2 linked regions of the Prochlorococcus marinus XMU1419 genome follow. The protein of the gene in region 1 interacts with the protein of each later gene in a pairwise test. Links are inferred from orthologs where the notes say so. Each region holds a gene or a part of one and is shown in the gene's direction. Other genes may lie near its edges.

The links.
Region 2: the proteins of ftsZ (region 1) and rlmN interact in binary tests that used the Escherichia coli proteins (3 or more experiments, as listed by UniProt). The link is inferred for Prochlorococcus marinus XMU1419 from one-to-one orthologs.

What each region holds. Positions count from the first base shown.
Region 1 is NZ_JAAORO010000003.1:214,129-229,847, forward strand. The notes cover bases 4,445-7,291. They hold ftsZ (cell division protein FtsZ), read left to right. Parts: upstream 4,445-5,233; coding sequence 5,234-6,349; downstream 6,350-7,291. Other genes in these bases: HA151_RS07225 (cell division protein FtsQ/DivIB), read left to right, coding at 4,445-5,055; panB (3-methyl-2-oxobutanoate hydroxymethyltransferase), read left to right, coding at 6,506-7,279; hemW (radical SAM family heme chaperone HemW), read right to left, coding at 7,272-7,291. Outside these bases: HA151_RS07200 (amidohydrolase family protein), read right to left, coding at 1-1,171; tRNA (N6-isopentenyl adenosine(37)-C2)-methylthiotransferase MiaB, read left to right, coding at 1,445-2,839; HA151_RS07215 (D-alanine--D-alanine ligase family protein), read left to right, coding at 2,846-3,913; HA151_RS07220 (hypothetical protein), read left to right, coding at 3,924-4,334; more of HA151_RS07225, read left to right, coding at 4,324-4,444; more of hemW, read right to left, coding at 7,292-8,495; HA151_RS07250 (PIN/TRAM domain-containing protein), read left to right, coding at 8,592-9,701; HA151_RS07255 (ATP-dependent Clp protease proteolytic subunit), read left to right, coding at 9,742-10,404; HA151_RS07260 (ATP-dependent Clp protease proteolytic subunit), read left to right, coding at 10,431-11,042; ilvC (ketol-acid reductoisomerase), read left to right, coding at 11,153-12,142; adenosylcobinamide-phosphate synthase CbiB, read left to right, coding at 12,130-13,155; HA151_RS07275 (chlorophyll a/b-binding protein), read left to right, coding at 13,199-13,444; HA151_RS07280 (hypothetical protein), read left to right, coding at 13,447-13,659; HA151_RS07285 (hypothetical protein), read right to left, coding at 13,654-13,911; HA151_RS07290 (hypothetical protein), read right to left, coding at 13,968-14,213; HA151_RS07295 (hypothetical protein), read right to left, coding at 14,268-14,525; and 2 more genes. UniProt on the Escherichia coli protein: Essential cell division protein that forms a contractile ring structure (Z ring) at the future cell division site. The regulation of the ring assembly controls the timing and the location of cell division.
Region 2 is NZ_JAAORO010000003.1:340,205-356,046, reverse strand. The notes cover bases 3,800-6,769. They hold rlmN (23S rRNA (adenine(2503)-C(2))-methyltransferase RlmN), read left to right. Parts: upstream 3,800-4,746; coding sequence 4,747-5,793; downstream 5,794-6,769. Other genes in these bases: HA151_RS08050 (HEAT repeat domain-containing protein), read left to right, coding at 6,006-6,769; HA151_RS08060 (high light inducible protein), read left to right, coding at 4,568-4,720; HA151_RS08065 (DNA-directed RNA polymerase subunit beta'), read left to right, coding at 3,800-4,513. Also shown: HA151_RS08070 (DNA-directed RNA polymerase subunit gamma), read left to right, coding at 1-378; more of HA151_RS08065, read left to right, coding at 413-3,799; more of HA151_RS08050, read left to right, coding at 6,770-6,773; HA151_RS08045 (DUF2997 domain-containing protein), read left to right, coding at 6,912-7,127; HA151_RS08040 (DUF1257 domain-containing protein), read left to right, coding at 7,114-7,506; HA151_RS08035 (ferredoxin), read left to right, coding at 7,515-7,874; HA151_RS08030 (aldo/keto reductase), read left to right, coding at 7,885-9,078; 16S rRNA (guanine(527)-N(7))-methyltransferase RsmG, read right to left, coding at 9,081-9,794; HA151_RS08020 (J domain-containing protein), read left to right, coding at 9,884-10,324; HA151_RS08015 (DUF3143 domain-containing protein), read left to right, coding at 10,341-10,598; bioA (adenosylmethionine--8-amino-7-oxononanoate transaminase), read right to left, coding at 10,607-11,908; bioD (dethiobiotin synthase), read right to left, coding at 11,909-12,574; HA151_RS08000 (methyltransferase domain-containing protein), read right to left, coding at 12,571-13,341; HA151_RS07995 (hypothetical protein), read right to left, coding at 13,334-14,038; HA151_RS07990 (aminotransferase class I/II-fold pyridoxal phosphate-dependent enzyme), read right to left, coding at 14,035-15,174; HA151_RS07985 (DEAD/DEAH box helicase), read left to right, coding at 15,314-15,842.

The sequences.
Region 1 (15,719 bases):
ATCTTTGCGCATCTAAAATTACAAAGTCAGCAGGGCAACCTTTTTTAATTAAACCATCCCATTTTAAATTTAATAATCTGCTTGGAGCTAAAAAAATAGAAGATAGAGTCATTCTCTCCCAGGGATTTAGTTGAAGCATAGGTATCGAGCAAGACAACATATAAAAAGGATCAAAATTACCAAATGGGTACCAAGGGTCTTGAACATTATCACTACCCAGAGATACATCCACATGTGATTTTTGTAGTTGCTTTAATGGCGCAACTGGTCTTTTTAATGATGTAGTGTTATTACTTCGATTAAGCAGCCAAAAATTTGTCAGGGGTAAAGCAATAACCTTAATATTATTCTCAGCCATTTTTTCTCCTAAATTTAAAATCTCTCTATGGCTTAGAGAAATAAGACTACTCAAATGACTACAAGTAATAGGAATACTATTAATTTTTAAATTTTCGATTGTTTCTAATAAAACTTTTATTCCTGCTCCTGGCTCAATAATTGACTCATCAATATGCAAATCAATTTCTAATTTATATTTACTCGCGAGAAAAAGCATCTTCGCAAGAAATTTGCTTGTATTTTTTTTGTTGAAAGGGGGTACGATAACGCCTCCTAAAATGCCTCCATTAGAGGAAAATATTTTTGCCAACTCTTCTCCATTAGAAGTATCCCAAAATTCCAATGGAGCTAAAGCAACGAATTGTAAAGTCAACTCAGATGAAAATTTTTTTTGTAATTTAAAAAGTTCATTCCAAATATCAATAGATTGACTTTTGTATATATCAATATGACTTCTAATAGCTCGGTATCCATTTTGTATGGCAAGTTTTAATGATTTCTCAACTCTTTCTAGAACCTTATCTGTAGTTCTTGTTTTATGTTCTTCAAGATTTACTGATAATGCTCCTCCATAATTTGATTCCAGATTAGGAAAGTCTGCCCATGTAAATGATTTATCAAAATGTGAATGCGTTTCAACAAATCTTGGAAATAAAATATTTTTTGGTTTTGTAACTTTATTTTTTGAAGGCATTAGCTCAGAAACAAATCCATCTTCCCAACTTATGGAAACTGAACATAAATCCTCTACATCAATAATGAGGTTATCAAAGTCTTCTATTAAACAAAGGCTTCTGGGAATAAGAACCTCAGCTGTGCCAGAATTACTCAAATTTTTTTAATTTTCTTTTATTTTAAAACATTAGAAAACTTTACTGAATTAGAAAATAATTCAAATTTCGATAAAAGATAAAATAACTATGAAAAATTACCCTCGAGTTGTTAGATTTAGTAATGTGCGGCGGGCGTCGCCAAGTGGTTAAGGCAGCGGCTTGTGGCGCCGCTATTCGGGGGTTCGAATCCCCTCGCTCGCCCTCAAAAAATTGCAGCAAAATTATTAAACTTGTAATTTTGAATTAAAGAATCATAAAAAATTCCTAGCAAAGTGCTAACAAAAACAAAACCAGACGAAAAAAAATTTCAAAAGAATTCAACTACTAGCAGTTATTGGATAACCACATTTGGATGCCAAATGAATAAGGCTGATTCTGAGAGAATGGCTGGGACATTAGAGAAAATGGGATACACCAGAGCAGATAATGAATTAAATGCCGATTTGGTTTTGTACAATACATGCACTATTAGAGATAATGCAGAGCAAAAAGTTTATAGCTTTCTAGGAAGACAAGCAAAAAGAAAGCATAAGACGCCTACCTTAAAACTTATTGTTGCAGGTTGCCTTGCTCAGCAAGAGGGAGAGTCCTTACTAAGAAGGGTCCCAGAACTTGACCTAGTAATGGGGCCTCAACACGTAAATAATCTTGAGAATCTTCTGGGGAAAGTTGATTTAGGAAATCAAGTTGCTGCTACAGAAGAAACCTTCATTTCTGAAGATATAACAAGTGCTAGGAGAGAAAGCTCTATTTGTGGCTGGGTTAATATTATTTATGGATGTAATGAAAGATGTTCATATTGTGTAGTCCCCTCAGTCAGAGGGAAAGAGCAATCGAGATATCCAAATGCGATAAAAAGTGAGATCCAAAAATTGGCTGATGATAATTTTAAAGAAATCACTCTTTTGGGTCAGAACATTGATGCTTATGGTAGAGATCTTCCAGGAACTACAAAAGAGGGGAGAAAAGAAAATACTCTAACTGATCTTTTGTATTATATTCATGATGTTAAAGGAATTCGCAGAATAAGATTCGCTACTAGTCATCCAAGATATTTTTCAAAAAGGTTGATTAAAGCTTGTTATGAACTTGATAAAGTCTGTGAACATTTCCATATCCCCTTCCAAAGTGGAAATGATGAAATTTTAAAGCAAATGTCCAGAGGATACACTATCAAAAAGTATAAAAATATTATCGAAAATATTAGATCCTTAATGCCATATGCATCAATCACAGCTGACGCAATAGTGGCTTTCCCAGGAGAAACTGAACAACAATATCAAGATACATTAAAGCTGATAGCAGAAATTGGCTTCGATCAGGTGAATACAGCAGCATACTCTCCAAGACCAAACACACCTGCAGCAGTTTGGTCGAATCAACTTTCGGAAGAGGTGAAAAAAGCTAGATTGCAGGAAATTAATGATTTGGTCGAGAAAACTGCTAGGAGTAGAAATCAAAGATATGTCAACAATATTGAAAGCGTTTTAATTGAGGGTTTAAATCCAAAAAGTTCCTCACAAATTATGGGTAGAACTAGAACAAATAGATTAACTTTCGTAGAGATTCCCAAAAATATTAACTTTAATTTTTCATTGGGAGATGAGATTAATGTCAGAATTAATCAAGCAAGACCTTTTTCTTTAACAGGCAAACTTTGCTTATAGCCTTAAATGATTGGGGAACAGAAAAAATGTATTGGGTTAATATTTGGTGGGAAATCCAATGAACATGAAGTATCAATATCCTCTGCAAAAACGGTTTTTCAAGCTTTAAATTCAGAAATAAACAAACAACGCTTTGCTGTAAAACCCTTTTACATCAACAAATATGGAGATTGGCTTGATAGTAATAGTTCAGAAAAAATCCTAATTGGTGAAATTGAAAATAATAAAACAAAAAAACAAGAAGTTTTTAATCAAGAAAAAATTAACTTTCTTGAGGGAATTGAATTTCAAAATGTTGACGTTTGGTTTCCTATTCTCCATGGATTTAATGGGGAAGACGGTTCAATTCACGGCTTACTGAAATACACCAAGAAACCTTTAGTCGGATGTGGAATATTAGGCTCCGCTTTAGGAATGGATAAAATTATGATGAAAACAATTTTCTCACATCTAAAAATTCCACAAGTTAATTATCTAGTTTTTCAAAATGAAGATCTCGATGATAAAGAAGTAAAAAATAAAATAATTGATGAGATTTTAAAAAAATTTAATTTTCCTATTTTTGTTAAGCCATCTAACTCTGGATCATCTCTTGGCATCTCAAAAGTCCTAAATGAATCAGAAATATCACAAGCCTTGGAAAAGGCATGGAAAACTGATCCAAGAATTTTAGTAGAGGAAGGTTTAGACGTTAGAGAAATTGAATGCGGAATAATGGGGAATTCAAAACTCTTAGTCTCTGAGATAGGAGAAGTAAAGTACGAAAAAGACTGGTACGATTACGATTGTAAATACAACTCAAATAATAAGATAACAATTCCCGCCGAATTAGATTCTAAAATCACCAAACAAATTAAAGAAATCGCTATTCAAAGTTGTAAAGCATTAAATATTTTTGGTTTTGCAAGGGTAGATTTCTTTTTAGAGAAATCTTCAAATAAAATTTTATTAAACGAAATCAATACAATTCCAGGTTTTACAAAAAAAAGCATGTTTCCAATGCTTTGGAGAGCTTCAGGTTTAAATATTGAACAACTTGTGGCTAAACTAGTAGATATATCTCTAGATTTATAATTCAAATAAAATGTTGCATGGACTTCTTTGGTTGCCATTACTTTTAATCTTCATTTTATTAACTGCTTTAGGTTGGTTAGAAAGGAGAAGGCAAAATCTTTTTAGGAGCTGGGCAAATGGTTCTGAACTTTGTAAGTTAGATAGTTCATGTGCAGCGTCTTTAAAAGATGGAGAATTAAGATGGAGCGCATTTGAAGCTGGCACATTTGAAGAAAAAGATAGTTTTACCATCAAGAAACTAGAGCTTGTAGAATTGATGGCCTTAACCTCAGGAGAAGCTCCTTTAACAAATGAATCTCAAGGAAAGTGCAGGCTTAGACTAGTAGGTAATGGGAAAGAGATGGATGTACCATTTTCAGATGCAGAAAAGGCGAGAGAATGGATGGACCAATTGATGGAAAAAGCTCGATGTGATTTGTGAAAAAACTGGAAAAATTAGTAATAGAAGTTTCATATTTCTATTCGCGTTTCTAATTTCGACAAGCTTAATAAGCCTAAACACTTTAAAAAAGGTTAACGTCCAGGATATTAAAATTTCTGGAAGTAAATTATTCTCTAAGAATGATTTGATAAATAATTCTTCTTTAAAATTTCCAAGTCGGTTAATTTCTATTAAAACAAAGATTTTAGAGATGGAATTAAAACAAAATTTATCACTCAAAAAGGTTTCAGTTAATAGACAAATATTTCCTTTTGGTTTAAAGATTTATTTAGATACAAGAACGCCAATAGCTTACGGTGAAAAAATATTAGATGGTAAAAAGATATTAGGTTTTATCGATAAAGATGGGATTTTTATTAAGAAAGAGAACGTAGAAAAAAAAAATTTGCCTAAATTAAGCATACAAGTTTTTGGATGGAAGGAAAAATTTAGAGATGTATTATCTAAAATCTTAATTGCTCAAGATAATTATGAATTTGAAGTAGTTAAAATTACCTTTTCTTCAAATGGATTTTTAACTATTGAGGAAAAAGATTTAAAAACAATATTCCTTGGATTTAATCGAAAATTAATCGATTATCAATTACAAATAATCAATAATCTAAAAATCGAACTAGAGGAAAATAATTTCTCTAAAAAAATAGATAATATTGACCTTACTGATCCAAACAAACCAAAAATAAAAGTGTTCAAACCCTAATAATTCGAAACAAGTTTTATAAAAGTTTTTTTAATTATTAAAGTATTGATAAGGGTTTTTATTATTAACTCGAATTTTTAATTAGTTAATATTTAAGGATTTTATTCAAGAAAATCCTACATATGAGCTTTAGTGAGTTCATAATGCACCCATTACCAGTATTAGAATTTATTCAAAGATGAGCTTCGGAAACAATCCTAACTTTGATCAATCAAAAGAAATTCTTCCAAGTCAAAATGCCAAAATTGAAGTAATAGGCGTAGGAGGCGGAGGAAGCAATGCTGTAAACAGGATGATTAATAGTGATCTTGAAGGAGTTTCATTCAGAGTCCTTAATACAGATGCACAAGCTTTGCTTCAGTCCTCTGCTAATACAAGAGTCCAGTTAGGTCAAAACTTAACAAGAGGTCTTGGGGCTGGAGGAAATCCAAGCATTGGTCAAAAAGCTGCTGAAGAATCAAGAGATGAGCTTCAACAGTCATTAGAAGGGTCTGACTTGGTTTTTATAGCCGCTGGAATGGGTGGTGGTACTGGTACTGGAGCAGCTCCAGTTGTAGCTGAAGTAGCAAAGCAAAGCGGTGCATTAACAATTGGCATAGTTACTAAACCATTTTCTTTCGAAGGGAAAAGAAGAATGCGTCAAGCAGAAGAAGGAATTGCAAGATTAGCAGAAAATGTTGACACATTAATTGTTATACCAAATGATCGTTTAAAGGAAGTTTCTGCAGGTGCCTCTATTCAAGAAGCGTTCAGAAATGCTGATGATGTTTTAAGGATGGGAGTAAAAGGCATAAGCGAAGTAATTACCCGCCCAGGTGAGGTTAATCTTGATTTTGCAGATGTAAGATCAGTAATGACTGAAGCAGGAACAGCGCTTCTTGGTATGGGTATTGGATCTGGTCGATCTAGAGCCATAGAGGCTGCTCAAGCTGCTATCAATAGTCCATTATTAGAAGCGGGAAGAATTGATGGAGCGAAAGGTTGTTTAGTTAATATTACTGGGGGAAGAGATTTGACTCTTGACGATGTAAATTCGGTGGGAGAAGTAATTAGTGATGTTGTAGATCAGGATGCAAATATAATCGTTGGTCAAGCTGTTGACGAATCAATGGAAGGTGAGATACAGGTAACTGTAATTGCCACTGGTTTCGAAACAAATCAACCACTTAAACAGCAAAGATTAAAAAATAGATTATCTAATACTCCTTTATATAATTTTTCTGAAACCAAGGATAGCGGCGCAAATATACCTGAGTTTTTGAAATTAAGGCAAAATAAAAAAGATATTGATTAATCGGTAAAGTAAAGTGACTCGGTTATCTCGCCTGCCTCAAGCATCCCTTGTGGCTGCTACCTTCCGGTCCTGACCAGGTTTAGGCGTTAAAACCGCGAAAGGCCGAGTCGTGACTATAATAGCAATTCTTGATTAAAAAAGATACATAAATCTCTTATGTTACCTTCAGAACTCGTCAAATATAAAGAAAAATCTCAAAAGATTATTGCTTTAACGGCATGGGACTCAATATCAGGATCTATTGCAGAACAAGCTAATGTTGATTTAGTTTTAGTGGGAGATTCCTTAGCAATGGTTTGTTTAGGGCACAAATCCACATTGCCCTTAACTATTGAAAACATTATTTATCACACTAATGCTGTAACTAGAGGGTTTAAAAAGAAAATTGAAGATCAACCTTTGGTCGTTTCCGATATGCCTTTTCTGACTTACCAATGTGGAGAGGATAAAGCTGTGGAGTATGCAGGGAAAATCATTCAAAGTACTTATGCAAAAGCTATAAAAGTTGAGGGAGCTGAACCAGAAATACAAAAAGTCATTTCAAGGCTAATAAGAATGGGGATCCCTGTTATGGGTCATATAGGTCTTACACCACAAAGCTTTTTAAATCAAGGATTAAAGAAACAAGGAGAAAGTTTAGAAAGCAAAGAAAAAATAAAGAAAGAGGCTTCTATTCTCCAAGAAATAGGATGTTTTTCAATAGTTCTTGAACATATTCCTGAGTTGCTTGCTAAAGAAATACAAAATAACTTAACAATTCCCACGATAGGCATAGGTGCAGGAAATTTTTGCGATGGGCAAGTAAGAGTTACTGCAGATTTGTTAGGACTTAATGATGATCAACCACCATTCTGCAAACCTATTGTTAACGGGAAAAAATTATTCAATGATAAATTAAAAGAATGGGTGGCAGCTCAAAGACTTAATTAATCTCATCCCACCACTTAAACATGGAAATAAGAATTTGATTGCTTAGCTCCATTCCTTTTGGATCACTTAAATAGAATCTATTGCCCTTTCTAACTAATAATCCACTTTCAATAAATACTTCCCATTCTTTAAGTAATTTCTTTAAGTTACTTTCTAATTTTTTGATTTCCCATTTTTGTTCTTTAAAAAATTTATAGATATCTATACCCTCTTTAAGTCTCAGACCCAACATTATTTTTTCATCAAGTTCTTTATAGACAAACTCCTTATTAGTTAGGGATGAATTTAAATTAAGTTCATATTGTCTTATTACCCATTCCTTATACTCTTTGCTAACTCTTGGCCTAGTTAACTTTTCCCCCCAAGGCGAACTAGTTGAACCTTGACCAAAACTCCACCAGCCTAAACCACTCCAATAAACTCTGTTATGTCTCGATTGATGTCCCGGAAGGCAATAGTTTGAGATTTCATATCTTGAATAACCTGAGTTTTTTAAAATTAAATTAGTTGATTCACTGTTTCTAAAAGCTTCTTCATCACTTGGGAGTTTTAATTGTCCTAAACTAACTAATTTTTTAAAAACAGTGCCATTTTCAATATTTAAATCGTAAATAGATAGATGAGGTGGTGAAAATGTTATTGCTTTTTTTAAGTCATCTTGCCATTCTTTAAATCCACTAAGTGGCAAGTTCTGAATTAAATCTAAACTCCAGCTTTTTATTAACCCAGAATCAAATTCTCTCTTCAACCATAAACAAGATTTTTCTGCATCTTCTTTAGAATGACGCCTTCCCGACTGTTGAAGTATCTGATTATTAAAACTTTGTACTCCTAGACTAAATCTATTAATCCCAGCATTTATGAATCCAAAAAGATCATCTTGAGTAAAACTTGCTGGATCAACCTCCATAGTGATTTCAGCACCATAGTCAATTCCATAATTTTCCCTAAAAAGATCAATTATTTCTTTGATTTGGGTTGGATCTAAAACTGATGGTGTGCCACCTCCTACATAAATAGTCGATAGAGGTGATTTATGCTTAATTGACAATATTTCCTTATATAAAAATTGCAAATATTCTTGAACAGTTTTGCTTCCATAACCTTTTAAAGTTTCAACTTTGTTTCCTAATGGAATAACTGCAAAATCACAATAAAAACACCTTCTGTGGCAAAAAGGAATGTGCACATAAGCACTTCTTGGAAACTTATTCATAATATAGATTCATTTTTAAGCTTCAAAAACGTATTTAGGATCTAAAAAAATAAGATCCTTATTTACTCAATTAATAAATCCTAGTAGATTATAGATATGACAGATATCATAGTATTAATTTTATTTGTATTGTCTGGGGCTGCTTCAGGATGGCTTGGTGTTGATTTATTGCCAGTAGACATACTCAAACAGGTATCTAATGTTGAAGGTTTTAGAATTGTTTTAGCAATAATTGGTTTTTTTGTAGGATTAGCAGCTGGTTTTGTATTTCTTCAACTTAGAAAGACGTTTCTTGATCAAATAAGAACGATGCCTACGGACTTACTAATAAGTAGATCCGTTGGATTAATATTAGGATTACTTGTTGCGAATCTCCTACTTGCACCAATACTATTAATTCCCTTCCCTAGAGAGGTTTTTTTCGCAAAACCCTTAGCAGCTATATTAAGCAACATTTTCTTTGGTGTGCTTGGTTATAAGTTGGCAGATACCCATGGAAGGACATTATTGAGATTATTTAATCCAAATAATACTGATGCATATCTAGTTAATGAAGGTATCCTCCCTGCTGCAAGTCCAAAAATTCTAGATACCAGTGTAATTATTGATGGAAGAATAAATGGCCTATTAAGTTGCGGATTATTGGAAGGGCAATTAATTGTTGCTCAAAGTGTAATTGACGAATTACAAACTTTAGCTGACTCAAGCAGTAATGAAAAAAGGTCGAAAGGCAGAAGAGGTCTTAAGTTATTAAAAGAATTAAGAGAGTCATATGGAAGAAGACTTGTAATAAACCCAACAAAGTATGAAGGTAAAGGGGTAGATGAAAAACTCTTGAAGATTACTGAGGATATGACAGGAACTTTAATAACAGCTGATTATAATCTTTCTCAGATTGCTGAAGTTAAAGAATTAAAAGTTATGAATTTGAGTGATTTGGTTATTGCTTTAAGGCCAGAAGTACAACCAGGAGAATCACTTAATATAAAAATTGTCAGAGAAGGCAAAGAAAAAATGCAAGGTATTGGATATCTGGATGACGGAACAATGGTTGTTATTGATGAGGCAAAGAATTTTGTAGGAAGCAGATTAGATATTGTCATAACAGGAGCATTACAAACTCCCACTGGAAGAATGGTCTTTGGAAAACTAATAAATAATCCTGAGTCAAACAAATCTTTTAAATCACCAGCGACACAGGGCTAAATCTAGCTAGAATCAGTTCAATCTTAATTTTGTGATACATATGACTGTATCTGCTCCTTATTATGGCGAAAACACCGTTATGAGGACCCCGCCACCTGATCTTCCCTCTCTTTTACTTAAAGAGCGAATTGTTTATCTTGGTTTACCATTATTTTCAGATGATGATGCGAAAAGACAACTAGGAATGGATGTTACTGAGCTAATCATTGCTCAACTTCTTTATCTAGAGTTTGAGGATCCAGAAAAACCAATCTATTTCTACATCAATTCAACAGGAACAAGTTGGTACACTGGTGACGCCGTTGGTTTTGAAACAGAAGCTTTCGCTATCTGCGACACAATAAGCTATATCAAGCCTCCAGTACACACAATATGTATCGGACAAGCAATGGGGACTGCTGCAGTTATCCTTTCATCTGGCACTAAGGGACAAAGGGCGGCCCTTCCACATGCTTCTATTGTTTTACATCAACCTATAAGTGGTGCAAGAGGCCAAGCAACTGATATCCAAATAAGAGCTGAGGAAGTTTTGAAAAATAAAAAATCAATGCTGGAGATTCTATCTCGTAATACTGGAAAGACTATCGAAGAACTCTCAAAAGACTCTGATAGGATGAGTTATCTCAATCCCGAAGAAGCTCTAGATTATGGAGTTATCGATAGAATACTCACAAGTCAAAAAGATCTACCAAATAAAATTTAACTCTCACAAACAATTACTTTAAAATTATGCCAATAGGAACTCCAAGCGTGCCTTACAGACTTCCAGGAAGTCAATACGAAAGGTGGGTTGACATATATACAAGACTAGGTGTTGAAAGAATTCTTTTTCTTGGTCAGGAAGTCAATGATGGTATTGCTAATAGCCTTGTTGCACAAATGCTTTATCTAGATTCTGATGATAATTCCAAACCTATCTATCTATATATAAATAGTCCAGGCGGATCAGTGACCGCTGGCTTGGCTATATATGACACTATCAAATACGTAAAAAGTGATGTAGTAACAATCTGCGTAGGCCTCGCAGCCTCAATGGGAGCGTTCCTATTAGCTGCTGGCACAAAAGGTAAAAGAGTTGCTTTGCCTCATAGCAGAATAATGATTCATCAACCTCTAGGAGGAACTTCTCAACGTCAAGCAAGTGATATTGAAATAGAAGCTAAGGAGATTTTAAGAATTAAAGATATGTTAAATATGTCTATGGCAGATATGACAGGCCAATCATTTGAGAAAATTGAAAAGGATACTGATAGAGATTATTTTCTAAGTGCGGAAGAAGCAAAAAACTATGGATTGATCGATAGAGTAATCACACATCCAAGCGAAGCAAATCAGTCTTAAATTTTCTAAATAAATATTTTAATTTTAATTTTTAAATTAATAATTTTTTGGTTTATTTACACCTTTAATGTCTAAAATATTAATTATCAAATGCAAAGAAGCTACAACTAATGACCCAACTCTTTTACGACAAAGATGCAGATCTAAGTCTTTTAAATAATAAAACAATAGCGATTATTGGATATGGTTCACAAGGTCATGCACATGCCCTAAACCTTAAAGATAGCGGTATGGATGTAATTGTTGGATTATATAAAGGAAGTAAGTCTGAAAGCAAAGCTATTAGCGATGGTCTACAAGTATTTAACGTTTCTAAAGCTTGCGAAAAAGCAGACTGGATTATGATTCTCCTCCCAGATGAGTTTCAGAAAAATGTTTACCTTAATGAAATAGAACCAAATTTAAAAGAAGGAAAGATATTAAGTTTTGCTCATGGCTTCAATATAAGATTCGGACTTATCAAACCTCCTAGTTTTGTGGATGTTGTAATGATTGCTCCAAAAGGACCTGGACACACTGTTCGTTGGGAATATCAGAATGGACAAGGAGTTCCAGCATTATTTGCAGTAGAACAGGATTCTTCCGGAAATGCAAGATCATTGGCGATGGCTTACGCTAAAGGGATTGGCGGAACGAGAGCTGGGATTCTTGAAACAAACTTCAAAGAAGAAACAGAAACCGATTTATTTGGAGAACAAGCGGTTTTGTGCGGAGGATTATCAGAACTTGTCAAATCAGGCTTCGAAACTCTTGTAGAGGCAGGCTATCAGCCCGAACTTGCTTACTTCGAATGCTTACATGAAGTTAAACTTATAGTTGACTTAATGGTCAAGGGAGGCCTATCTCAAATGAGAGATTCCATTTCAAATACTGCAGAATATGGAGATTATGTAAGTGGTAAAAGACTCATCAATAGTGATACAAAGAAAGAAATGCAGAAAATTCTGAAGGATATTCAAGATGGAACTTTCGCTAAGAATTTTGTTGAAGAATGCGATAAAAACAAACCCTTAATGACAAAATTAAGAGAAGAGAACTCAAAACATGAAATTGAGAAAGTGGGTAAAGGTCTGCGCTCGATGTTCAGTTGGCTGAAATAAATTTATTTTTACTATTTCTTGGATCGATTGGTTTTGATTTATTGATCGGTGATCCAAGATTCTTAATACACCCTGTTCAAGTAATTGGCTTTTACATAAAAAAAATATCTGATTACCTGATAAATAATTTTGGAGAAAATAAAAAAATATTGTTTTGGGGTGGTTTCTCCGTAGCTATATCCACTATTGGAATGAGTTTTGGTTTAGGAAAATTGATAGAACTAAGTTATTTGCAATCAAGAAATCATTTTTTTGTTGGATTGTTAATTTTTTTTGGGCTTTCAAGTTGTATCGCTACAAAGGGACTTATTTCAAGTGTGAAAGAGATTGCGGAGCTAATAGAACGCAAGGAAATTAATATCCAAAATAAGAAAATAATCAAAGATAAGGTACAAAGAATAGTGAGTAGGGATGTAAGTTCATCTTCTATAAAACATCTCTTGAGATCAAGTACAGAGAGCCTTACCGAAAATTCTGTTGATGGAATATTTGGGCCATTATTTTGGATTTTTATTGGAATTATTTCTATGAAGTTTTCAATTTTTCTACCAGGACCTTTGTCACTTGGTTTTTCTTATAAAGCCATAAGCACTTTAGATTCAATGATAGGTTACAAATATGATTATTTTAGATATTTGGGTTATTTCAGTGCAAAAATCGAAGATATTTTTACGTTTTTTCCTTCAAGATTAGTTTTAATCACGTTACCTTTAGTTAGCTCCAAAGTTAATGAGTATGGATCAATCATAAAAAAAAGTTATCTTGATGGTAAAAAATATGATTCGCCTAATTCTGGGATTTCAGAAGCTATATTTGCCTATATTTCCGGAATTAAATTGGGAGGTAAAAGTAAATATAAAAATGAAATTATTGAAAAGCCATTAATTAATAAGACTGGAGATAATTGCACTGAAGAAAAAATCAAATTAATTTGTCAATTAATTTTGAGATTACAATTTTTATGGATAATAATTTTTTCCTTAATTTTTTTTATAATCTCGAGTTTAATTTAATAATAAATTAATTTAAAAATTATTAGAATAAATCTAAAAATCAATGCAAGAAAAAGTCTCTCCAATGGAAAACCAAAATGATGGATCTACTAATACATCTTCAAGTGATAATGAATACTCAAAATGGGTAGACAATCAGGGGGACGAAGTAAAGAATGTTTTTGGATTCAATAGCAGCGCCGAGCTTGTGAATGGTAGAGCAGCTATGATTGGATTCTTAATGCTTATATTAACCGAGTTGGTTTTTAGCGGCAGGCCTGTGACTTCTTCAATTTTTGGTATTAATTAAAAATGGAAGAAAAAAAACCTAATCCAATAAAAGCAATCCTATACATATCTGTATGGGTAATAATTTGGGGAACATTAGGCTCTTTCATTGATTATCCTCTGTATAAAAATAAAATTTACTTAGAAGGAAGTATATATCAGTATCTTACTTTCACAATTACAGCGATAATATCAATAATAAGTGCAAAGTTTTTTTATAAAAAATTTGAATTATAAAAATTTGTACCTAAATTTCTTAATAATTTTTGCTTGCTCTTTTTTGTCATTTGATTCGTATAGTATCCACTGATGTGTCTCAGTATCATGATCACAACCATAATTTCCAGATATGTTATCGTAACTTGAAAGATATGAATGACAATTTTGGTCTGCCTCAAAAGCAGAGTCATAACCTGTGAGAAAGTATATTAAAAAGAGAAGTATTACTAACAAAAAAAATACTTGGAAAACTAAATTTACTACCTTCATAAGATATTCTAAAATTTTAATATATCATTTAAAAAATTTTTTCGATCTAAAAATATTTAACGACCAACATTAAAAACAAAGTCATGAAATTCTTGATTCTTTAAGTAAAGGATGACTAGCAATATTAAAATCAAATTTAAGCCTAATACTATTGATCCAAAAATATTTATTTGTTTTTTACCTGGCAAAGTATAAGTAAATTTCTTGCCTTTAAGAAAAGCTGCTAAGCCTTTTTTTTCTTTTTTTGATTCTTTTATTTCAGCATCATTTTTTACTTCATTATCAGAGAAACCTTTTACCATTAATACTTAAAATCCAAATTTATAATATTCCAAAAAAATAAAATTTTTTAATAATTAACAATTTTTAATCACATATGGGATCGTAAATGAAATTCTTTCATTTGAGAAATTTTTTAAAAAATAAGCTTCTATAATTGCTGACTGCATCCCCAATAAACTTGATTGACATTTGAATCTATTTTGGTCAAATACAAGTAATTGCAGTTTTTCTATTTCAAATATTAACTCTTTACAAACTTGGGCTTGATAATCTCTAATACAATAACTTGCTTCCTTAAAAATCTTGGACTTTGTTGGAATTGTTTCTGCCATAACAAAACCAGATAAGAACAAAAAATTTAGGGAAAGAATAGTTAAACATTTCATCACATATAAAGACTTCAAAATTTGGGATACTTGGTTAAGAGTTTTGAAAATTCAACTAATATAATTCTATTGAGATTTTAAAAAAAAAGATGCCCTAAAAGAGCACCTTTGCATTTAAGGAAGAAATAGACTAAAAAGATTAACCTTGAACTCTATCCTTAAAAAGTTTACCTGCTGAGAATGTTGGAACTCTTTTAGCAGGAATTGCTATTTTTTCGCCTGTCTTAGGGTTTAATCCCTGTCTTGCAGAACGATCTCTTGGCTCGAAAGAACCAAATCCTAGTATGGAGACTTTTTTGCCTTCCACTACTGAATCAACAATAGTTTCAATAGCTGCATCAACAACTAAAGAAACATCCGTTTTTGTGAGCTCTGTACGAGCAGCAACAAGATTTACTAAATCAGCTTTGTTCATTGAATTGTTTGTAAAGCAGAGATTCAAAAGACATGAGTTTTAATCAAGTCAAAAAAACCTCGAACTTGCACATCATATGGAGCAAATACGAATACGGCAACCGAAAATGCCGGCGGCGCAAAGCTTTATACAAATTTTAGGGACATTTTTATCGCAATTATTTATTTTTTTGCCGCAAATTTTTCTTATTTTTAAAAAAACTTCTTTAACCAGCAAACACCTAAACCCATTGGCAGCACTGGACTTATCCTTAAGTAACCTAACTTCATTCATCAAAGGGAATAATTTCAAAGGGCAATTAAATTAAGAATTTGCTCTTTATATTATGTTTTATTAATTTTCAGATATATTTCCTTCTCATCACATGAAACAGCATAATTTGTATTTTGAAATCAAGAAAAATCTAGTTAAATCAATATTAAACTTTCTCTCTAAATCGTTTTATGGACTGAGCAAAAGGATGGATGATTTGTAATTATTTAGAAAATTAATACTCTAAAAGTCCCTATCAAGTTGATTAGTTAAACCTTAAATTTAAGTTTTTTTTTTGATTTTGCATCTATTATTCAAATATCAGTAATTCAAATGATTTATCTCTATATTTAACTAATCAATGATAAGGATAAAGTGACTCATATCAATAAAGGTAAACCATTCCCTCTCGGAAGCTCTTTAACTTCAAAAGGGGTTAATTTTTCACTAATTGCCACAAATGCAGAATATGT
Region 2 (15,842 bases), 130 kb from region 1 along the record:
ATTGTCACTCCATCACAAGATATGGTTTTGGGATCATATTATTTGACGGCTTTGCAACCGAATTATAAAAAACCGCATTTTGGTGATAATAAGAATACTTTTGCTTCACTGGAAGATGTCATTTTTGCTTTTGAAGATAAAAGACTTAGTTTACATGAATGGGTATGGGTTAGATTTAATGGAGAAGTTGAAGATGAAGATGAAATGAATAAGCCCCAGAAAACTCAAGATCTAGAAGATGGCTCAAGAGTAGAAATTTGGAATTTAAGAAGAGACAGATTTGACTCTCAGAATAATTTAATAAGTAGATTTATTTTGACAACTGTAGGGAGAGTAGTAATGAACTTTACCATTATTGATTCTGTATCTAAAACTTAATCTTTAAAAACTATTTTTCATTTATTTTAAAATCATGACATCATCCAAACCTAAAAAAACTTCTAAAGTTCGTAAAACTTCTAAAAACTCAAAAAAAAATAATCCAATAACAATGCCGTCTTTGGCCAAGACGCCTCCATCATTCAAGAATAAAGTAGTTGATAAGAAAGCTTTAAAAAATTTAGTCTCTTGGTCTTATAAAACACACGGTACTGCTATTACTGCAGCAATGGCTGATAATTTAAAAGATTTAGGATTTAAATATGCTACTCAAGCTGCCGTTTCTATTTCAGTAGATGACTTAAAAGTTCCTGAAGCTAAACAAGATTTAATAGGACAAGCTGAAGAGCAAATATCTGCTACAGAAGAATGCTACAGACTTGGTGAAATTACAGAAGTTGAAAGACATACAAAAGTTATCGATACATGGACTGAAACTAATGAAAGATTAGTAGATGCTGTTAAAAATAATTTTAATCAAAATGATCCTCTAAATTCCGTTTGGATGATGGCTAATTCAGGGGCAAGGGGTAATATGTCTCAGGTGAGACAACTTGTAGGTATGAGAGGGTTGATGGCTAATCCTCAAGGAGAAATTATTGACCTTCCAATAAGAACAAACTTTAGAGAAGGACTTACTGTTACTGAATACGTAATTTCTTCTTATGGAGCTAGGAAAGGTTTGGTGGATACTGCTTTAAGAACTGCAGACTCTGGCTATTTGACTCGAAGATTAGTTGATGTAGCTCAAGATGTAATTGTTAGAGAAGAGGATTGTGGAACAGAACGATCAATAGTCGTGGAAGCTGAGGATGGTAAATTTGGAACTAGGCTTCTTGGAAGACTTACAGCTTCTGATATTTTAGATTCTGAAGATAACATAATTATTCCAGAAAATACTGCAATAGATCCTTCAATTTCAGAAAAAATTGAGAAAGCATCTATTACAAAAGTAAATATAAGATCCCCATTAACATGCGAAGCGAACAGATCTGTTTGTAGGAGATGTTACGGATGGGCTTTGGCTCATAATCATTTGGTTGACTTAGGTGAAGCAGTAGGAATCATTGCTGCTCAATCTATCGGAGAACCAGGAACTCAATTAACAATGAGAACTTTTCATACTGGAGGTGTATCTACTGCTGAAAGTGGTGTAGTAAGATCAAAGATTGCTGGTAAAGTTGAGTTCAGTTCAAAAGCTAAGGTTAGAGGTTATAGAACTCCACATGGCGTAGAAGCTAAGCAAGCCGAAGTTGATTTTATTTTAAAAATAGTTCCTCAAGAAAATAATTCCAGCAAACCTCAAAAAATTGAAGTTTCAAGTGGATCACTTTTATTCGTTGATAATGGTGAAAATATTAATTCAGATATAACTGTTGCTCAGATTACTGCTGGTGCAGTGAAAAAGAGCGTTGAAAAAGCAACCAAGGATGTTATTTGCGATTTGGCTGGTCAAGTCAAGTATGACAAGGTTATTCAACCAAAAGAGGTCACCGATCGGCAGGGAAATATTACTTTAAAAGCTCAGAGATTGGGAAGATTGTGGGTTTTGGCCGGAGATGTTTATAATCTGCCACCCAACGCAAGACCAGTTATTTCATCTGAAAAGTCTGTTAATGAAGGAACTGTTCTAGCAGAGGCAAGTCAATCAAGTGAGTTTGGTGGAAAAGTTAGATTAAGAGAATCAATAGGAGATTCGAGGGAAGTTCAGATTGTCACAACTTCAATGACGATAAGCAATTTTAAATTAATTGAAGAATCTACACACTCTGGCCAAATACATCATTTAGAATCAACTGATGGTATTTCTTATCGTTTGAATACTTCTCCAGGGAGTAAGATTAGTAATGGTGAGGTTATAGCGGATTTAACGGATGAAAGGTATCGTACAAAAACTGGTGGACTAGTAAAATATGCACCAGGATTGAGTGTTAAAAAAGCTAGATCATCTAAGAATGGTTTTGAAGTTAATCAAGGAGGAACATTGCTTTGGATTCCTCAAGAGACGCATGAAATAAATAAAGATATATCTCTTCTAATGATTGAAGATATGAAATGGATTGAAGCTGGAACAGAAGTTGTTAAGGATATCTTTAGTCAAACATCTGGGATAGTCACCGTAACTCAGAAAAATGATATCCTCCGTGAAATAACCGTGAGAAATGGAACTTTTCATGAGTGCGATGATGAAGAGGTTCTCAATAGATTTACGGAAGAAGGCAACCTTGTAAATCCAGGCGAGAAGATTATGGATGATATTGATAATAAAGAGATTCTATTTGTTCAGAAATTAGAAACCCCAAAATGTAGAGGTTTACTGTTAAGAACGGTAGAAGAATTTACTATTCCTGATCAAGCAGAATTACCCCAATTATCTCATGTTAAACAGGAAAAAGGACCACATTTAGGCTTAAAAGCTATTCAAAGACTTACTTTTAAAGACGGTGAGTTGATAAAGTCAGTTGAAGGAGTTGAATTGCTTAGAACACATTTAAGTATTGAAAGTTTTAATGCTACTCCCCAAATGACTATTGATGTGGAGTCTATTCAAGATAAAAAGGATCCATCAATAAATAGATTAAACCTTGTAATTTTAGAATCTATTCTTGTAAGAAGAGATACTATATCCGATTCAAGTCATGGTTCAACACATACAGAATTACAGGTAAAAAATAATCAAATAGTCAAAGCGGGAGATGTAATAGCTACTACTCAAATACTTTGTAAACAGAAGGGTTTGGTTCAACTGCCAAATGTTGTTGATGATGAACCTATAAGGAGGTTAATTGTTGAAAGAGAAGAAGATAAAATTAAAATGAAGATTACCACTAAAGCGGTTGTTAAAGTTGGCGATCGCGTAGTAGACGGTGACCTTGTTAGTAAATCTGAAAGATCTACTTCTTGTGGAGAAATTGAAGAAGTCTCAAGTGATTCAGTAACCCTAAGGCTTGGTAGGCCTTATATGGTTTCTCCTGATTCAGTTTTGCATGTTAAAGATGGAGATTTAGTTCTAAGGGGAGATGGTTTAGCTTTACTTGTTTTTGAAAGACAGAAAACAGGAGATATTGTTCAAGGATTGCCGCGAATCGAAGAGTTATTAGAGGCAAGGCGACCTAGAGATGCCGCAATTTTATGTAAAAAATCTGGAATTGTTCAGATTAAACAAGGTAATGATGAAGAATCTGTTTCCTTATCAGTTATTGAAAAAGATGATCTGGTTAATGAATATCAACTATTAGTTGGAAAAAACATAATGGTTAGTGATGGACAACAAGTTGCAGGAGGAGAAATTTTAACTGATGGTCCAATTAATCCTCATGAATTATTAGATTGTTACTTCAGCGATTTAAAGGATAATAAACCACTAATAGATGCTGCTCGAGAATCTATATCGAAATTACAAAGAAGTATGGTAAACGAAGTTCAAAATGTTTATAAGTCGCAGGGTGTTGCAATTGATGATAAACATATTGAGGTTATTGTCAGACAAATGACAAGTAAAGTCCGAGTAGAAGATGCTGGGGATACTACTCTCTTACCTGGAGAACTTATAGAATTGAGGCAAGTGGAAGATACTAACCAAGCTATGGCAATTACAGGTGGAGCTCCAGCACAGTTTACCCCTGTTCTGTTAGGAATAACTAAAGCCTCTCTCAATACTGATAGCTTTATATCAGCAGCTTCATTCCAAGAGACTACAAGGGTTCTTACAGAAGCCGCAATTGAAGGAAAGTCTGATTGGTTAAGAGGTTTAAAAGAAAATGTTATTATTGGTCGACTAATACCTGCAGGTACTGGCTTTAGTGGATTTGTAGAGGAATTAGCCTCAGAGGCGGGCCCCCATCCTGATATCCTCGCGGAAGAATCAGGTGGATATAGAAGAGCACAGAACTTAAGGCCAGACTATACAGTTGATATGCCACAATCGCCTTCGGTAAGCTCTACTGCAATACTTGATGATCCGAGTGATGAAGATTTGGAAACTACGAGGAACCGCCATGGAATTGACCCTACTTCAAGTAATTTTGCTGCCTTTGCAAGACCTAGTGCTGAAAATCAATTTTCTGAAGATCAATTACCAGATCCTGCTGCCCTCGAGGGATTACAAGAGGAGGGTCTTCTATCCGATGAATAATTTTTATCTATTTTCATATTTAGTGATTAGAATAGCTTCTTTGATATGTAAGTGATGATTAAACCAGAGATTGTCCCCAAAAGAAAATTACCTCGTTATGGATTTCATTTTTATAATGAGAGACTTAATGGAAGAATGGCTATGATTGGATTTGTTGCACTTATTCTTACCGAATTCTTTTTAAAACATGGTTTGCTGTTATGGTAAAAATAGTCTTGAACTAAAAATACAATTTGAAAAATCTTCTTGGAAGTAGTATTAGGGATTTAGAAAATGTTGCTTTAAATTATGGTCAAGCTGCATTTAGAGGCCGTCAAATTTATAAATGGATATATAACTTTAGAAATAAAAAGAAAAATATTGATGAAATAGATGTATTACCACTAGATTTTAGACAAAAATTAAAAGATGATGGTTTTAAGATAGGTGAACTAAGTTTTCAAGAAAAATGTTTAGCTAACGATGGTACTCTCAAGTTATTACTTTCGACAGGCGATAAAGAAAGTATTGAGTGTGTCGGTATACCAACTGAAAAAAGGCTTACTGCGTGTCTTTCAAGTCAAGTTGGGTGCCCTATGGACTGCAAATTTTGCGCAACTGGTAAGGAGGGTTTGAAGAGATCTTTAAAAGCAAGTGAAATATTAGATCAAATTTTATTTATTGAAAATGAAATGAATAGAAAAGTAACTAATATTGTTTTCATGGGAATGGGTGAGCCATTGCTGAATATTGATGACTTACTTCTCTCCATTAGATCTATAAATGAGGATTTTCAGATTAGTCAGAGAAAGATAACTGTAAGCACAGTTGCTGTTCCAAAAATGATAAGAAGATTATCAGAAAAGTCTTTTCAAATATTAGGTAAATGTCAATTTACACTAGCAATAAGCTTACATGCTTCAAACCAAAAAACACGAGAAATGATAATACCAAGTGCAAAAAACTACGAGATCAAAAATATAATTGAAGACTCTAAGCAATTTGTAAAAGATACTGGTCGTAGGGTTAGTTTTGAATATTTAATGCTAAGTGGGGTTAATGACAAATTACAACATGCCAATGAATTGAGTAATTTGCTAAAAGGTTTCCAATGTCATGTAAATTTAATACAGTACAACCAAATCGATGAGGTTGAATTTAAAAGAGCATCATTAAAAAATCTTCAATTATTTCAATCCAGACTTTCTAATAATGGTATCAAGGTTAGCTTGCGAAAAAGTAGAGGTCTAGATAAAAATGCTGCATGTGGTCAGTTAAGACAAAATGCAAGAAATAAATAATACTATCTATGGAAAATTTTTTAAAAGTATATTTAACAGGTTATTATTGACTTAATTAATTTTGAATCTTTGGGTTTTATTAAGACAAAAATTTTACCTTTCGCTATCGTCGCGCTTTTCGGGATCGCCTTCTTTGCAGTAAGTGCAAGAATTTGGTTACCAGGAGATATGATGTCGCCTGCCCCACTGAATTAATTTTTTAGTTTTTGAAAATGACAAAAAATAAGGATCCTAAAAAAGAAAGCCTAGCTGAAATTGCAGTCGATCCAGATGTTTTGGCTAAAGAACTGGCTTTAGAGATTGAAATAGATCCTTTAGAGCAAATTGATGAAGATGCTTTTTCAAAAGGTTTAAACATAACTCAAGAGTGTAATGAAGCTTTAAAAATGCTAGAAGGAAGCAGAGAAGAAAGAATCCAGGGTTTAAGAATATTTTGTGAATACAGAGATCAAAGATCTTTCCCTCTTTTATTACCATTACTTGATCAACCTTGTCCTGTTGAAAGAATGAGTGCGGTATATGCTTTAGGTCGTAATCCTTGTCCTAGCGCAGTCCAGAAACTTGTTAGTCTTTTGGAAACTGATGATAATGCATACGTAAGAAGAGCGACTGCATGGAGTCTAGCTAATTATGATAACCAAATTGTTTTAGAGCCATTAATAAATGCTTTGAAGAATGATGTAGCTGCAGTAAGGTTGTGGTCATCTAGTTCTTTAGCGGAAATTGGAAATGTTTCTTTGGAAAACGCTCAATTAGCAGCAGAACAGCTTTTAATAAGTTTAAAAATAGATAGTGAACCAGGTGTTAGAAGTAATTGCATTTGGTCATTGTGTAGATTGTACGAAAAATTAAATAATGCATTTCAAGAAAGTTTTGTTGATGAATGTACCAAGATAGCCCTTTTCGATAAAGAACCTTCCGTTATGGAAGAAGCAAAAACTGCTTTAGATTCAATGGGGATGCAAGCTTTTTATAATTAAATTTTTTAATAAGTGCGCGACTAGAAAATAATTTATCGTATATTCAATATAAAAATTAAAATTAATTAACTTGTACCAACTGAAACAAAAAATTTTCGTTATTGTGTATAAAGTAAATTTACTCAGTACTTGGATTTAATGCCTCAAAAAACATTGAGATTCAAAATTCATCAAGACGGAAGAGTTGAGGAGACTGTTGAAGGATTTATTGGTAATTCATGCAATGAAGCTACAAAAAATCTTGAAGATGCTCTAGGAAAAGTAACAGTTAAGAATAAATCCTCTGATGCTTTCATCTCTAATCAAAATGAAAATTTAAAACAACTTAAAAACGAATCTAATGTCACATTTTAGTACCATTAAAACGCAGCTAAAGGAATCAAAGCCTTTAATTAATGCCCTAAATCATCTTGGTTATACTATTAATCAAGATCAAAAATCTGTCAAAGGTTACAAGGGACAGTTTACTGATGTAGATATAAGCATGAATTTACCTGGTGATACAAAAGTTGGTTTTAAATGGAACAATAATTCAAATGCATATGAATTAGTCACTGATCTGGACTTATGGCAATTTGAAATTCCAGTTGAAAGGTTTATTTCTAAAGTTACTCAGATGTACGCTTATGAAACAATTATTTCAAAGACAAAAAATGATGGATACCAAATTGTTGAAGAGAAAAACCAAAATGATGGTTCTATTGAATTGGTTTTGACAAAATGGGATAGTTAAATCACTCTATGGATTTTGCTGATCCATTGGATAATTTTGAAGAAAATAATGAAATTTCAGGTTTTGAGCCTGTTTTAGGTGGTAAGTTAGCCGAAAAAGCTGTTTGGGTTGATGAGGCTAAATGTATTGGGTGCCAATATTGTGTACATGTTGCTTCCAACACTTTCTTAGTCGATGAATTTCATGGTAGAAGTAGAGCTGTAAGACAAGATGGAGATAGTGTTGATGTTATACAAGAAGCAATAGATACATGCCCTGTTGATTGCATCCATTGGGTGAAATTTGAAGAATTGGATGATTTAGAGAATAGTCTTGATAGGGATATGTTTCAATCATTTGGAAAACCACCAAGAATGAATAAGCATTAATTTCGTAAAAATGGAATATCGAAGATTTGGACGAACCAACCTAAATATTCCTATTTTATCTTTAGGTGGCATGAGATTTCAAAAAAGTTGGGACCAATTAGATTTTTCTGAGATTTCATATGAAGAACAAAATAAAGTAGAAAATATTTTAAATCTCGCAAACAAACATGGCTTAAGTCATGTAGAAACTGCAAAGTATTATGGAACTTCAGAGTTGCAATTAGGAATGGGTTTTAAACATACTAAAAAAATCCCAAACATTATTCAAACAAAGATTCCTCCAAATAATGATCCTGCCATCTTTGAGAAAGACGTCATAACAAGTATTGAAAAATTGAAAGTTAAGAAAATTGATTTGTTAGCAATACATGGCATTAATACTGATGAACATTTACATCAGGCTATTAAAGATGGAGGTTGTATTGATATTTTAAGGAATTTTCAAAAAGAAAATATAATTGGGAATATTGGATTTTCTACCCATGGAAGATCTTCGCTCATTGAGAAGGCTATTTCAACAAATTTATTTGATTATGTAAATTTGCACTGGTATTTCATAAATCAAGAAAATACAAAGGTTATAAATTTAGCAAATAAGTATGATCTTGGGGTTTTTATAATAAGTCCCACTGATAAAGGGGGACATCTTCATACACCCTCAAACAAAATGTTGGAACTTTGTAGACCACTTCATCCTATAATTTTTAATGATCTTTTTTGTTTAAGAAATAAACATGTCCATACCCTTAGTGTGGGTATTGCGAAAGAGGCAGATTTTGATTTGCATTTAGAGGCTATTTCGTTGTTATCAGAATCCGAGAATTATGTTCCAAAGATATTAAATAGATTAAGGGATGAATCTATTAATGCTTTAGGTTTTGAATGGTATCAGAATTGGAATAGAAATTTACCGAGTTGGGAATATACTCCTGGTAATATTAATATTCCTGTTTTGCTATGGCTTTCAAATTTAATAGATTGGTTGGATATGGAAGGATTTGCAAAAGCTAGATATCAACTACTAGGAAATGGAAGTCATTGGTTCCCAGGATCTAACGCTAATTTACTAGATGTGGATGTTTCTGAAGGCCAATTATTGAAAGTTTTAGAAGGTCATATAAATCCAAAAAAAGTTATAAGAAAATTAAGAACTTTAAAAGAAAAGTTTGGAGATAATGTTGCTAAAAGATTATCAAAGAAATAATTTCATAATGGATTTTTCTCAGGTTTACCAACTTTCCTAGGGTAAATTTTGGGGCAAAAATCTTTAGGTTTAATAAGAATAATATTTCGGGTGCCTTTATTTCTTGGTAAGTTAATCCCTTTTTTTTCTCTAACTTTGCCTTCTAATATTTCTAAAGTTTTATTTAGATTTTTACTTTCTTCATCATTCCATTTCCCACAATATAAAACTCCTAATCCTTCTTTTTTTAGCATTGGTATTATATATTCTGAAACTGTTGATGGATTACTCACCGCTCTAGTAGCAGCTATATCGAAACTATTTCTCATTGACGATTGATGGGCTAAATTTTCAATACGATCATTAATTACATGAATTTTGTTTTTGAAATTGATCTCTTTAATTAAAGCTTTAAGTGCATCTGTTTTCTTTTTTGAAGAATCAACTAAGTATATTTCTGAAGTAGGATGAGTTATGGCATAAGCTAAACCAGGAAAACCACAGCCAGATCCAATATCTAAAAATTTTTTATTATCAAAATTAATATTAGTGAAAGTTTTAAAGGGCCAAATGCTGTCAAAAACTTGAGATACCCAATAATCATCATCATTAATTAACCTTGTTAAATTAATTTTATTATTTAATTCTTTAATTTTAATTTGTAATTCTTGAAACATAATTATCTCTTCTTCAGTTATTAAGGGAAAAATTTCTTCTGGGATGTTTAGGTTTTTCATTTCGTTATAAATATAAATTTTTACCATTCATTGAATTTATTCTATTTATTAAAAATTTATTAGAATTACAATATTAATAAAAGGTTATTTTGAAAGGGGAAATTTCTTATTACAAAATTTTAGGTGTAGATGAAAATGCCTCAAATCATGAATTAAGAAAGGCATTTTGTAAACTTTCCATTGAGTTGCATCCTGATACAACTTCTCTAGAAATAGATGACGCTAAAAATAAATTTCAAGAAGTTTTGGAAGCTTATGAAAATTTGAATAATAGTAATTTGAGGAAAATATATGATGACAAACTCAAGGAAAAATCTAGAAGTAAGAAAAATACTAAAGTTTTAAATAATTTAATAGTCGACTCAAATAATCAAAATTTAATAGGAAATAGAAGACCTTTTTCAAATGGGGAATTGTTTTCGTTATTTCTTTTATTTATTATCATTGTTATTAGTTTGATTGGTTCAATTTTTATTGCCTTTTTTTCTGGCAAAGAATTAGATACAATACCTATCTGGTTAGTAAAATGATATTTTAAAAAAGTCTGTGAATTTCCATAAACAACCTATAAACCAACATTCACTTAAATCATTGGAATTGTGGCTAACTGATTTGGGTGCTGTAAAGGATGTTAATAATCCATCTAAATGGTACCTGTTACTTTCTAATTGGAATGCAACTATTATTTTTGAACAAGAAGATTTAAGTGTTATCTGGGAAAGTGAAGGACAAGAAACCAAAAGACTATTTTCCTATTGTATTAATAGAGAAGATGTCGAAAATGCAATACTGCAGGGACCTTAAATTTCTTACTACAGATTGTTTAAGATTTGCCTTATTACCCTGTAACTTTTTTCTAATTGATCATCTGTTATACAAAGAGGTGGTAATAGGTAGATAACATTCCCTAGGGGCCTAATAAATAAACCTTGCTCCATTGCAATACTCTTTATTTCTTTTCCTATATTATTGAAATAACCTTTTTTGTTACCGATATCTAAATCGAAAGCAGCAATTGTGCCGCATAGCCTTATCTTTTTTATATAAGGTAAGTTTTTAAATTTAATTAAATGAGATAAATGTTTTTCTTCAAATGAAAGGTATTTGTGTGGTTCTTTTTCTAATAAATCAAGGCTAGCGTTTGCAGCAGCACAACCTAAAGGATTTGCAGTAAAACTATGTCCATGCCAAAAAGTTTTTCTTGGGGAATCATCAATAAAGGATTGAAAAATTTTTTCTTTACATAAAGTTATTCCCATCGGCAAAAATCCACCGGTTAAGCCTTTTGAAATACTTATTAAATCAGGAATGATTTTTGCCTTTTGAAATGCAAAAAGGGTTCCACATCTGCCAAAACCAGTCAAGACTTCATCGGCAATTAATAAAGAATTATTATTTTTTACAATTTCTGAAACTTTTTTGATAAATTGAGGCCTAACCATATTCATTCCTCCTGCTCCTTGAACAAGTGGCTCAAGGATTACTGCAACTGTGGGAGTTTTAAGAAGAGTTTCTAATTTTTGGATCGCTTCATTTTCTTTATTTACTACTTCTTTATCGTTCATCCAAGTTGAAGGCCATGGGGCTCTCCTCACTGGAAACATAAGATTATCGAAATTCTCATTAAAAATATTTCTTTCACCTAAAGCCATTGCTCCAAATGTATCGCCATGATATGCACCATCAAATGCTACTATTTGAGATCTTGTCTCTCCTTCATTTTGCCATGATTGGAAGGCAATTTTTAAAGCAACTTCTACTGCAGTAGAACCGTTATCAGAAAAGAATAATCTTTCTAGCTTTGTTAATTCACTAAGTCTTTCTGCTAATTTTTTTGCCTGTGGATGTAAGAAATCAGCAAATATAACTTGCTCAAGTTTTCTTGATTGATCGAAAATTGCATCAGCAATATATTCGTTACTGTGACCATGAAGAGTTACCCACCAACTACTTATTGCATCTATTAGCTCTTTTTTAGGATCTTTAGTAAATAGGAGAGCATCTTTACCATGAGTTACTTCTATTTGCGGTTTACTTTTATTGATTTGTGTAAAAGGTGGCCAAATATTTGGGTGCCAATTTTGATTTGGAATTTTTGAATTCAAAGATTTCATTTAACTTATTTTTGAATTTAAAAGTGAGATTAATTTATTTTTGATGTCAAGTTCTTTCCATAGTATGTCTAAATTATTTGAGTCCATTTTTTTGATGTAAGGAAATTCAGTAATTAAGGGAATACCACTAAAATCAACAAGTGTTTTTGGATTATCAAAGTGTTTTTTGCCATTTACTACTAAACCCAGAATATCAATATTTCTTCGTTTTAAGGCCTCAATACTAAGCAGAGTATGGTTTAGAGTGCCAAGTGAGCTTTTGCATACAAGTATTACAGGAAGATTCCATTGTTTTATTTGATCTATTTGCAAAAAATTGCGTGTTATTGGAACCATTAATCCACCTGCAGTTTCTACAATTAATGAGTCTTTTACTTTTGGCAATCTCAACATGTCAAAGTTAATAGTCTTTTGATCTATTTCGGCAGCCCAATGAGGAGAGAGAGGTTTTGTAAACACATAAGCTTCTTTAATTATTTTCTCTTTACTTACTTGTGCAAGTTTTTTAACAGTTTGACTATCAGTTTGCGATTCAATACCACTTTGAATAGGCTTCCAATAAAAGGAATTTAATCCTTTAACAAAAAACGAGCTTATTAAAGTTTTCCCAATATCAGTATCTGTTCCACAAATTATAAATTTGAAAATACTATCCTGACTACTCATAATTTCTTTATAATTTGAATCTCAATTTGCCATGAAAGGTTTACTGTATTATTGTAATTCTTTGGCCAGAACTTTTGAATTTCTTTTAACTCTTTCACTGATTTGCGTTTACAGTTTGTCGATTGTGCCCCAACATTTTTAATACTTCTAAAAAGCTTATATACATCTTCAAAATTTTCAAGATAATTAAACTGTTCTGAATAATGTATTTCAGTTGATTTGAAATCTTTTAATAATTCTTTAGAGCAAATAAAATTAAGACCACTATATTCAATATCAATTTTTCTACAAGTATCTTTCCATTCAGGAAAACAATCTTTTGTTGGATATGAAATGATTAAGAAACCTCCAGGCATTAATTTACTAAACCAATTTTTTATTATCTTTTCTGGGTTGTTTAACCAATGTATGCAAAAGTTAGATATTAATAAAGTACAGTTATTGATTTCAGGAGGTAAATCATTATTCAAATCCCACAAAATTTTTTTTCTAGATAATTTATTCTCAAGAAGCATTTTTTTGCTGAAATCGATTCTGGATACTTTTTGGGAAGAAAATTTTTTTTCTATTTCATCAGCTAATAATCCTGGTCCTGATCCTAGATCTATCCATTCACCTTTTTTTTGGGGATTTAATTCTTCGATAAAGTGAACTATCTTTTGCGCAAAAAACTTCTGAATTTTTGAATACTTTAAATAACGATATGCAGCATCATTGAAATTATTTTTTATTTTTTCATTCCACTTTTTATTATCCATTTCAACCATTAAGTGTATTTTGTATAATCTCGTATAAATTTAAATTATTCAAGCAATGACCTTGTTCTGCTAATTTAATTAAAATAGGCTTCCTATAGAGTTGTTTATTTAAGGAATCAAAAAAATTATTATTTGATTCGTCGTCAAGAATCAAATCATTTTCTGACTTTATAAAAATAATTTTGCAATCTTTTTTTAAAAATGCTGGAAAATCTCTACTGATATAAAGTTGTTTTAAATCACTTAAAAGAAGCGTTTTATTTAAACTCTCTAAACTTTTATAAAAGATATTTTTAAAACTATTATTTAGATCATTTGGCATAAATGATCTATGTATAAATTCTTTTAACATATCCTTTGGTTCTCCCTTTATGATTTTTGTTTCCATTCTTTTTAGAGACTTCAAAATAAAGTTTCTCTTATTACTTACAGGAAGAAAATTATTAAAAGAATTTATCAGAACAATATGAGTTGCTTCTTTTAAAATTTTCTTTTGAATTAAATGAAAACCATATGAATGGCATAAAGTCATTCTGATTTCTTTTTTTGAATCGGTTTTAATCCATTTAGCTTGATAATTATTTGTTGAAAAATAGCCTCTTTCATTATCTTGCCAATACCAATTATTATTTAAAAAATCAACTTTATAATCATCCCAGAAATGTTTATTTAGTCCCCAACCATGTTGAGTAATAATTTGTTTCATTTAAAATCTTTTAATACTTTGATGAAATTCTTTAAAAGATTAAAATCTAAGTTTCTTCTTATTGTTATTCTGATTCTTGATTGACCAACTGGAACAGTTGGAGGTCTTATCGCAATAGCTAAAAACCCATTTTTTTCGAGATATTTTTGTAGATAAATTGCGTTTTCTTCTTGGCCAACAACAATTGATAAAATGTGAGAATCTCCTTTAACTGGAAAACTAAAATTTTTAATAATTTCATTCTTCCATACCTCAGCAGAAGATAACAAATCATTCCCCCATTCTTTATTTTCTACAATTTTTTTTAGACCTTCTAGTGCCCCTGCTGCTAAAGATGGAGCAAGCGCGGTTGTATACCTAAATGCACCACTTGTTTGGATAAGATATTCACCAATTTCTGAATTGGTAGCTATGAAAGCTCCACCGCTTCCAAATGCTTTTCCAAAAGTTCCAGTAATCATAGTTATATCTGAACGGTAATTGAAACTTAAACCCCTACCTTCAGGGCCTAATATCCCAATTGAATGAGCTTCGTCAACTAATAATTGAATACTATTTTTTTTGCAAATTTGTGTTATTTCTCTGAGCGGAGCAATTGATCCCTCCATGCTATAAAGAGATTCAACAACAACTAAAATGGAACTTTTTTTAGGTTTAGATTTAATAATTTTATCTTCTAAATCTTTTAAATTATTGTGTGCAAATCGAATCAGTTTTGCTTGTGTAGCTTTGATTCCCACTAATAAAGAGTTATGAATCAATTTATCTGCTATTACAATACTATTTCTGTTTGCTAAAGACTGTATAGCGGCTATATTTGCTTGAAATCCGCTTGGGAAAATAAATACTTTTTGTTGATCAAGCCACTCGGCAAGTTCTTTCTCTAATAATTTATGTATTGGTCTTGAACCTGTAATAAACCTAGAACTTCCTGCACCAAAACCTTCTGAAAGGCTTATTTCGTAACCAGCTTTTATTAAATCCTTGTCCCTACTTAATCCAAAATAATCATTACTACATAAGTCTATAAGTTTTTTATTATGCGAATTTAAACTTATAAGTTCGAATGGTTTTTTACCTAAAGAAAATGTTTTTAATTTACGAATTCTATTTTTTGGAATTTTTATTTTTTTCATTTTAGTAAAATAAAATGTAATGTACTTAATTAAAAAGATTTAGATTTACTGTTAAAGTTTGCAAGGTATTTTTTGTTTATTAATATCTATATAGATCATATATTAAGAAGTTAACTCATCCTCTCTTCAATCACAATTATTGCTTAATTTAGAGGAATATTTCCCTTTTCCGCTAGATGATTTCCAATTAGAAGCAATACAAGCTATTAATAGCGGAAATTCTGTTGTTTTAACGGCACCAACAGGTTCGGGTAAAACATTGATAGGTGAATTTGCTATATATAGAGGTTTATCTCATGAGAGCAGAGTTTTTTATACAACACCTTTAAAGGCTCTATCAAATCAAAAGTTTAGAGATTTTGCTAATCAATATGGTGAGGATAAAGTTGGTCTTTTAACTGGGGATATAAGTATAAATAGAGAAGCACCAATCTTAGTAATGACTACTGAGATTTTTAGGAACATGCTTTATGGCGAATTTGATGAATTTGATGATCCCTTAGAAAATTTAGAATCTGTGATTCTTGATGAATGTCATTACATGAATGATCCTCAAAGAGGAACAGTTTGGGAGGAAACCATAATCCATTGTCCTACAAGAATTCAAATAATAGCTTTATCAGCAACAATCGCCAATGCAGATCAACTACAAAATTGGATAGAAAAAG